3 regions of the Enterococcus sp. AMC2644 genome follow, and region 1 is predicted to be linked to each of the others. Evidence: predicted binding sites of a transcription regulator. Region 1 holds the regulator's gene; each other region holds the start of a gene.

Evidence for each region. Region 1 encodes NrdR, which represses ribonucleotide reductase genes. Its sites were predicted from a motif close to ACACNATATATNGTGT; they were not measured.
Region 2: a site for NrdR is predicted at 1,330-1,345, ahead of nrdD (anaerobic ribonucleoside-triphosphate reductase). Genes of this name have one in related genera too.
Region 3: a site for NrdR is predicted at 1,231-1,246, ahead of nrdH (glutaredoxin-like protein NrdH). Genes of this name have one in related genera too.

The regions. Positions count from the first base shown of each region.
Region 1 is NZ_CM177095.1:182,535-185,828, reverse strand. It holds gene polA (DNA polymerase I) at 1-72, shown strand, start outside; gene mutM (DNA-formamidopyrimidine glycosylase) at 87-920, shown strand; gene coaE (dephospho-CoA kinase) at 926-1,519, shown strand; gene nrdR (transcriptional regulator NrdR) at 1,663-2,133, shown strand; gene AC4BC5_RS00950 (replication initiation and membrane attachment family protein) at 2,152-3,294, shown strand, end outside.
Region 2 is NZ_CM177095.1:2,176,157-2,179,450, reverse strand. It holds gene AC4BC5_RS10530 (FtsX-like permease family protein) at 1-401, opposite strand, end outside; gene AC4BC5_RS10525 (ABC transporter ATP-binding protein) at 391-1,158, opposite strand; gene nrdD (anaerobic ribonucleoside-triphosphate reductase) at 1,403-3,294, shown strand, end outside.
Region 3 is NZ_CM177095.1:702,801-706,094, forward strand. It holds gene AC4BC5_RS03445 (5-methyltetrahydropteroyltriglutamate--homocysteine S-methyltransferase) at 1-1,020, shown strand, start outside; gene nrdH (glutaredoxin-like protein NrdH) at 1,329-1,553, shown strand; gene nrdE (class 1b ribonucleoside-diphosphate reductase subunit alpha) at 1,664-3,294, shown strand, end outside.

The DNA of each region.
Region 1 (3,294 bases):
ACAGCAGTTTCCTTACACGTACCATTAGTTACTGACAGTAGTTGGGGAAAAACATGGTATGAAGCCAAATAAAGAGGTGAAATGATTTGCCAGAATTGCCAGAAGTAGAAACAGTTCGTAAAGGACTTGTACATTTAATTAAAGGAAAAACGATTGCATCCGTCGACGTTCGCTGGCCAAGAATCATTGAGTCGCCAGAAGTAGAAATTTTCCAAGAAAGTTTGATTAATCAAACGATTGAAGATATTCATCGCCGAGGGAAGTTTTTGATTTTCAAATTAACAAACTATGATATGATTTCACACTTACGTATGGAAGGCAAATATGAATTTGATCCTGAAATGCAAGATACGATTGACAAACATACGCATGTTATTTTTAATTTTACTGACCATTCTCGTCTTTTCTATAACGATGTACGTAAATTTGGCAGAATGGTCTTGGTTCCTAAGGATGCGAGCAGTTTGTACAAAGGTATTAAACAATTAGGTCCAGAGCCCAGGCCAGACGTCTTTTATTTGGAAACATTTCAAGAAAAACTAAAACGATCAACTAAAGCAATTAAACCGCTATTACTGGATCAAAAATTAGTAACGGGTTTAGGAAATATTTATGTAGATGAAGCGTTATGGGAAGCTCAAATACACCCTGAAACGTCTGCAAATAGGTTGAATGAAGGTGAAACCATTCGTTTACATCAAGCGATTATCGATGTTTTGGCTAGAGCTGTAGAAGCAGGAGGGACAACCATTCGTTCTTATACCAATGCTTTAGGTGAAGCAGGAACATTTCAAGTAGCTCTCAATGCTTATGGTCAAACGGATTTACCTTGTTTACGTTGCCAAACACCGATTGTTAAAATAAAAGTTGCGCAACGTGGTACACATTACTGTCCAACTTGTCAAAAACGGAAAGGATGAGGTTGATGTCGATGGTTTTAGGTCTCACGGGTGGTATCGCCACAGGAAAAAGTACGGTTGTTCGCATTTTTCGTGAGTATGGATTTCCAATTGTTGACGGCGATGTCATTGCTCGAGAAATTGTTGAACCACAACAAGCAGGCTTACAAGCAATTGTTTCTGTTTTCGGGAAGGGTGTTTTGTTGGAAAATGGGCAGTTAAATCGTAAAAAGCTTGGTGATATTGTTTTTGCTGATGAACAAAAACGTAAACAATTAGATGCAGTATTAGATCCTATTTTAAGAGAAACCATTAGTCAACGAATAGCTGATAATCAAGATGCAGCTTTAGTAATTGCTGATATTCCGTTACTGTTTGAAGCTCACTATGAAGATGAGATGGATCAGATTGCTGTTGTTTATGTTCCAGAAACAGTTCAATTGGAACGTTTAATGAAGCGAGATGATTTAACAAAAGACCAAGCGCTGCAACGGATTGCTAGTCAATTATCGATTGAAGAAAAAAGAGAACGGGCGGATATTGTATTTGATAACCAAAATTCACTTGAAGAAACAAAAAAGAATGTTAAAAGTTGGTTAAAAGTACAAAATTTTATTTAAAAAGATTAAAAACTCTAGAGTTTTCTAGAGTTTTTTCTCGTCTATTCTGTCAGAAGAACTGGTAAACGTGTTATAATATAGAAAGAAATTTAATTTATTCATTAAGTAAATTTAAAATAAATAGAGATAAATGAGGTGGAAAAATGCACTGTCCAAAATGTCATCATAATAATTCTCGTGTTATTGATAGCCGTCAAGCCGATGACGGTCGTGCGATTCGCCGTAGACGAGAATGTGAGAACTGCGGCTTTCGTTTTACAACGTTTGAGCGATTAGAAGAAACACCTCTGTTAGTCATTAAAAAAAATGGCGCACGCGAAGAGTTTAATCGTGAAAAAGTATTACGTGGTTTAATTCGTTCAGCTGAGAAACGTCCAGTAGCGATGGAACAAATGGAACAAATTGTCGATCATGTGGAAGCACGTATCCGTGAACGAGGCGAAAATGAAATACCATCAACCTTAATTGGTGAGTATGTGATGGAAGAATTAGTTGATTTAGACGAGATTGCTTACATCCGTTTTGCAAGTGTTTATCGTCAATTCAAAGACATGTCAGTATTTTTAAAGGAATTACAAGACATTGTTGACAAAGCTAAAGAAGCAAATGAGTAATTTAAAGGAGGGGCTTTTGTGAAGACCGCTTGGGATGAAGTCCAACCAAATCATATTTATCAAGTGTTCAAGAGCCTGCCTTTAACTAAAGAAGGCAACGACGGGTTATTGTACCTCTACCAACCAATTATTGGTGCGCAAGCTTTAGCGCTGTATTATGCGTTATTAGGTGACGCAGAAGATTCATTTGAAAATGATTTTGCGCATATTGATATGTTAAATGCGTTGAATATTGGACTACCGGATTTTTTTAATGCGCGCAAACAATTAGAAGGTATGGGGTTACTTTCTGTTTTTATGAAAGAAGATTTAGAATTTGGACGGATATTTTTATATTGTTTGGAAGAACCGTTACATCCACAAGTCTTTTTTAAAGATGAGACATACAGTTTCTTACTATGGAGCGCAATTGGAGAACGAAAATTTAATCAAATGGTTGAACGGTTTAAACCTAAAAAGCTCGATGTTTCTGCTTATCAAGAAATTACGAGTCACTTTAAAGAAGTATATGGTTCGATTAATGAAGAATCGTTTATGCGAAAATCATCAAAACTAGAGCAAATAGCGCAAGTATATGATGTGAATAAAAGCAGTGGAATTCAATTAGATGCTTCTCAAATTGATTGGAACTTTTTAATGAATCTAGCTGAGAAAAAATATATTTCGCGTACAAATTTTACAACCTCTTTTAATCATCAATTGTTGCTCTATCAAAATCTATATGGATTCGATGAGATGGAATTAGTTGATTTGATGACTGAAGCTGTGTCTTTTATTGATGGTAAGGTAGATGAAAAAGAGCTTGCTAAAGTTGTCACACGTCATACGAAACAAATACCACAAAAAAAGACCAGTATTTATGTTTCGGAAGATACTGAGACCAGACGCTTCAATACGTTGCGACAATCAGGATTTTCTGAACAAGATATTGGCTTAATTCAGATGAGTGAAGCAACAGCTCCAGCTGATTTTTTACAAGCGATTAAACAAGAAAAGCATAGTTTTGTAGCTGATTCCGAAAGTTGGTTATTGAAATCTTTGGTTGAAAAAAGCCCATTAGCTAACAGCGTCATTAATGTTTTAATGCACTATGTTCTAGTGGTTCAAAAAAATAGTTCATTACAAGCTAACTTTGTTAATAGTATTGCAACGAATTGGTCT
Region 2 (3,294 bases), 1.1 Mb from region 1:
AAAATCATAGCGAAAAATTTTGAAAAGATAATCCCCATAATCATTCCTATAACTAAAGAAAAAACATTTAAAACGATAACTTCCATTAAAAATTGAAAGATAATCCGTGATTTTCTTAACCCAAACAATTGATACAAACCTATCTCTTTTTGTCGTTGCTGGATAAAAAACTGATTTGCACCTAACATAAAAAATAAAACAACCATGGCAACAAACACATTTCCCAGTGTCAAGACTCCTTCAATTTGAATATCTTGGCGAGCACGTAAGGTTAAAGGCTGGTCGTATGTCATTGCACTAAACGAATAAAAAATCATTACGGCAGTCGTCATAGATAAAAAATAAACAATGTAGTTCCGTGTTTGACGTAAAAAACTACGCCAAATAATTTTAAAGAGCATTCCGCCGACCACCTCCCCCAATTGTCGCCTGCATATCAATTACTTTTTCAAAAAACTCTTTACGCGTCCCACGACGAACGACTTCTGCAAAAAATACCCCGTCCTTAATAAATAAAATGCGATTGCAATAACTAGCTGTAAATGGATCATGCGTCACCATGAGTATGGTGGTATCATTGTGTAAATTGACTTCACTTAAATAACGAAGCAATTCTGTTGCTGATTTAGAATCTAATGATCCTGTTGGCTCATCTGCAAAAATAACAGATGGTTGTGCAACAATCGCTCTTGCAGCGGCTACTCGTTGTTTTTGACCAATTGATAGCTCATCCGGATAACGATTTAACAAATACGAAATACCTAATAAATTAGCAACATCTTGTACGCGTTTTTCCATTTCTTTGATAGGTAATTTATCAATTGCTAAAGGCAATAAAATATTGTCTTTACTTGTGAGTGTGTCCAATAAATTAAAGTCTTGAAAAATAAAGCCTATTTTTTGTCGACGAAAATCACTTAGTTCATTTTCTTTCATTCGAGTTATATCTTTGCCGTCAATATATACCGATCCCATCGTTGGTAGACTAATCGAAGATAAAATATTCATCAAAGTTGTTTTGCCAGCTCCACTTGGACCCATAATACCAACAAATTCTCCTTGATCAACACTGAAAGATAAATTATCTAACACCTTCGTTTGATTAAAACGAGTGCCATAAGTTTTTGTTAAATGTTTGACATCAATTATTTTTTTCACGATCCTCGCCTCTTTTCTTTCTTGTATCTTAGCATATTTTCAATTAATTCTCTAAAATCTACAAAGAAAATTTTATACATTTTGTGTAAAACAAAACAATGAAAAAGCTTGTTATCATCACCCTTATCGCCTTTTGAACAATACTACATATAGCGTATAAAACAAACTGAAACACTATATGTAGTTGAAATTCTACTTTTTTTATTTTATGATAGAGAAGAACCAAACAAAGGAGTGAACCAGCATGATGGCAACTAAATTAAAAGATGAACAATCTTTCTCATCAACGCACAAAATTAAGATAACAGTCATAAAGCGTGATGGCAGAACAGTTCCTTTTGATGACCAAAAGATTTACAATGCCTTGATTAAAGCGAAACAACAAGTACAAGGAAAACTATCACCCATGGATCATCAACAATTACATTATCTTGTAACTAAAATTAACCATGAAATCGATGCACGTTTTCAAAAAACTGTTAAAATTTATGAGATTCAAAATATCGTTGAACATATACTTTTACAACAACATGACTATGCTCTTGCTGAAGAATATATCCATTATCGCACCCAACGTGATTTCGAACGGAGCCAGGCAACAGATATTAACTTTACTATTGAAAAATTAATGAACAAGGAACAGAGTATCGTCAATGAAAATGCCAATAAAGACAGTAATGTTTTTAACACTCAACGTGATTTAACTGCCGGAATCGTGGGAAAATCAATCGGATTAAAAATGTTACCGCCTCATGTAGCCAATGCACATCAAAAAGGGGATATTCATTATCATGACTTAGATTATCACCCCTATTCACCAATGACTAATTGCTGCTTGATTGACTTTAAAAAAATGTTAAATGAAGGTTTCAAAATGGGCAATGCTGAAGTGGAAGCTCCTAAATCGATTCAAACAGCGACAGCCCAAATCTCACAAATTATTGCTAACGTTGCCTCAAGTCAATATGGTGGTTGTTCTGCTGATCGAGTTGATGAGCTTTTAGCTCCTTTTGCTAAGAAAAACTATGAAAAACATTTAGCAGATGCACAAGAATGGATTGAAGGGGAGGAGCGCCAAACAGCTTTTGCTCGTAAAAAGACTAAAAAAGATATTTTTGATGCCATGCAAAGTTTAGAATATGAAATCAATACACTATTTACATCAAATGGACAAACGCCTTTTACTTCTCTTGGTTTTGGATTAGGGGAAAATTGGTTTGAACGAGAAATTCAACGAGCCATTTTACAAAATCGCATAAATGGTTTAGGTAGCGAGCATCGAACAGCTATTTTCCCTAAGTTAATTTTCTCCATCAAAAAAGGCGTGAATCTTCAACCACAAGATCCTAATTACGATATCAAGCAATTGGCGTTAGAATGTGCAACTAAACGGATGTACCCTGATATTTTAAATTACGATAAAATCGTGGAATTAACGGGGAGTTTTAAAGTGCCTATGGGCTGTCGTTCTTTCCTACAAGGATGGAAAGATGCGAATGGACAAGAAGTTAATGTTGGACGTATGAACCTAGGAGTTGTCACCTTGAATTTACCAAGAATTGCCATCGAGGCACAACACAGTCAAGAAAGGTTCTGGCAAATTCTGGAAGAACGTCTACAAATTGTAAAAGATGCTCTTGTATACCGAATTGAACGTTGCAAAGAAGCTACACCAACGAATGCACCTATATTATACATGCATGGTGCTTTTGGAAAAAAACTAGCACCCAACGATTCAGTCGATGAATTGTTTAATCACCGTCGGGCGACCGTTTCTCTAGGATATATCGGATTATACGAAGTTGCTGCAGCATTTTATAATGGCGACTGGGAATCTAATCAACAAGCCAAAGAATTCACTTTAGCAATTTTACGTACTCTAAAAAACCATGCAGATGACTGGGGAGAAAAATATGGTTATCATTTTAGTGTTTATTCTACACCAAGTGAAAGTTTGACCGATCGTTTCTGTCATCTAGATACTGAAAAATTTGGCGTAATTGAAAATATTACTGACAAAGAATATTATACAAATAGCTTTCACTACGATGTTCGTAAAAATCCAACACCTTTTGAAAAGCTAGACTTCGAAAAAGATTATCCACACTACTGTAGTGGTGGCTTCATCCATTACTG
Region 3 (3,294 bases), 520 kb from region 1:
CGTAAGATTGAAGATGAAGAAATTATTCGCTTAGTCGAAGCTCAAAAAAAATTGGGAATTAAAGGGATAACAGACGGAGAATTTCGTCGTGGTTTTTGGCACATTGATTTTTTAGAACATTTAAATGGCATAGAAGGTTATGTTCCAGAAAATGGTTATAATCAGCAGTTTAAAGGAAAAAATGCGCCAGCTTATAATATTCGTGTTGTTAATAAAATTTCCTTCAATACAAAGCATCCGTTTCTAGAGGATTTTATTTTTCTAAAAAATACAGTTGGTGATACAAAGGATGGTACAATTGCCAAAGCAACGATTCCAAGCCCAACAATGATTTTGCGTCAAGAATTACTTGCTAATGACGGCTCATCAAAAATTAAAGAAATTTACTCTAATTTAGAAGACTTCTATTACGACTTAGGTCAAACTTATCAACAAGCTATTCAAGCCTTTTATAATGAAGGCTGTCGTTACCTACAATTTGACGATACTAATTGGGCATTTCTAGCTGATGCAGCAAAACGTGAAGCTTTACTTGAAAAAGAAATTGATCCTTCTGAAATTGCAAAAATTTGTACAACTATCATTAATCATGCACTAGAAAACAAACCCGATGATTTTTTCATTACAACACATATTTGTCGTGGGAATCATGCCTCTTCTTGGTTATTTTCGGGTGGCTATGAACCAATTGCTAAAGAATTATTTGCAACAAATTATGACGGCTTCTTTTTAGAATATGATTCTGACCGTGCTGGAGATTTTGAACCATTACGCTATTGGAAAAATCCAAATAGTAAAGTTGTTTTGGGATTAGTCACCTCTAAATTTCCTGAACTTGAAGATCCTGAAGAAATTAAAGCTCGAATTCAAGAAGCTACTCATTTTGTTCCCTTAGAAAATCTAGCAATTAGTCCTCAATGTGGATTCGCATCCACAGAAGAAGGCAATAAATTATCTGAAGAGGAACAGTGGGCAAAAATTGATTTATTGCAAAAAATTGCTGCAGATATTTGGGCATAATTAAAATCAAAGAAAGATTGAAAATAATCAATCTTTCTTTTTTCATTTCACTTGTGAATTTAAAAACTTTACAGAATTTCTTTTTACTTTTTGACGTTTTTCAGCTACAATATATAAAGTGTGTTTCGCTTTAAACCCCACTATTCATCGCACTCGATTATGAAAAGACTTTTAAAAAACCACAACAAATAGTGTTTCCCTTATTCACAAACACTATATATAGTATTTTTTCATTTGACTTTCTCCGACAGTTCATTATACTATTCATATAAGACAAATGACCTGTGATACATAAGGAGGAACTATATATGAACATCAAATTATTTTCAAAAAACAACTGCATGCAATGTAAAATGGCTAAACGCTTTTTGGCAGATAACAATATTAGCTTTGAAGAAATCAATATCGACAATGAACCCAATGCTATTGATTGGTTAAAAGAGCAAGGTTTCCAAAGTGTTCCTGTTATTACATCTGATGCAACAACCGTTGTCGGCTTCCGCCCAGATCAACTACGCCAATTAGCAAGCTAATTTTCGTTCCAAAGAAAATCAGATTTACCTTGGATTTGTCCGTCACCTGTGACTAGCAAGTCCATTTTTTTATGAAGTATTAAAATATAGAGATAAGGTTGTGTGTACGAATGAGTTTAAAAACGTTAAAAGACGTCACTTACTTCAAGTTAAACAATGAAATCAATCGTCCAGTGAATGGACAGATTCCATTACACAAAGATCAAGAAGCTCTCGTAGCTTTCTTTAAAGAAAATGTCGAACCAAATACTAAAAAATTCGCTTCAGTCACAGATAAAATTGATTATCTAATTGCTAATGATTATTTGGAAGAAGCGTTTATCAATAAGTATACGCCTGATTTCATTGAAAAATTATACGCCTTTTTAGATGATCAAGAATTTCATTTCAAATCGTTTATGGCTGCCTATAAATTCTACTCACAATATGCTTTAAAAACTAATGATGGTACTGAATACCTTGAAAGTTATGAAGATCGTGTAGCATTTAATGCTTTATATTTTGCAGATGGCAATGAAGAATTAGCTTTATCTTTAGCAGATGAAATGATTCATCAACGTTATCAACCTGCTACCCCTTCTTTCTTAAATGCTGGAAGAAAACGCCGTGGTGAACTTGTTTCTTGTTTCTTAATCCAATTAACAGACGATATGAACTCTATTGGTCGTGGAATTAATTCTGCGTTGCAATTATCTCGTATCGGTGGTGGTGTAGGTATTACTTTGTCTAACTTACGTGAAGCAAGTGCTCCTATTAAAGGTTATGAAGGTGCAGCAAGTGGTGTTATGCCTGTTATGAAATTATTTGAAGATAGTTTTAGTTATTCCAATCAATTGGGTCAACGCCAAGGTGCTGGTGTTGTTTATTTGAACGTTTTTCATCCAGATATTATCAGCTTTTTATCTGCAAAAAAAGAAAATGCTGATGAAAAAATCCGTGTAAAAACATTATCATTAGGCGTGCTTGTTCCAGATAAATTTTATGAACTAACACGTAAAAATGAAGAGATGTACTTATTCAGTCCATATAGTGTTGAAAAAGAATATGGTGTTCCCTTCTCTTACGTTGATATTACAGAAGAATATGATAATTTAGTCGCTAACCCACGTATCCGTAAAACAAAAATTCGTGCACGTGATTTAGAAAATGAAATTTCTAAATTACAACAAGAATCTGGTTACCCATATATCATCAATGTAGATACTGCAAATCGTGCAAATCCTGTATATGGTAAAATTATCATGAGTAATTTATGTTCTGAGATTTTACAAGTCCAAGAACCTTCTGTCTTAAATGGCAGACAAGAATATGAAGTATTAGGAACAGATATCAGCTGTAACTTAGGTTCAACAAACATTGTAAACTTAATGGAGAGTCCAGACTTTGGTAAATCAGTTCGGACAATGACGCGTGCATTAACATACGTAACGGATGCTTCTGACATTGATGTTGTTCCTTCTATTCAAAACGGGAATCATTTGAATCATACAATCGGTTTAGGTGCAATGGGATTACACACATATTTTGCTAAAAATCAAATGGAATATGGTTCTCCAGAATCTATTGAATTTACAGATATTTACTTCATGTTGTTAAATTACTGGACATTAATGGAAAGTAACGCAATTGCTAAAGAACGTGGTGAAGTTTTCCATAACTTTGAAAAATCAGACTATGCAAATGGTCATTATTTTGAAAGCTACATTCAAGCTGATTATCAACCAAAATCAGAAAAAATTGC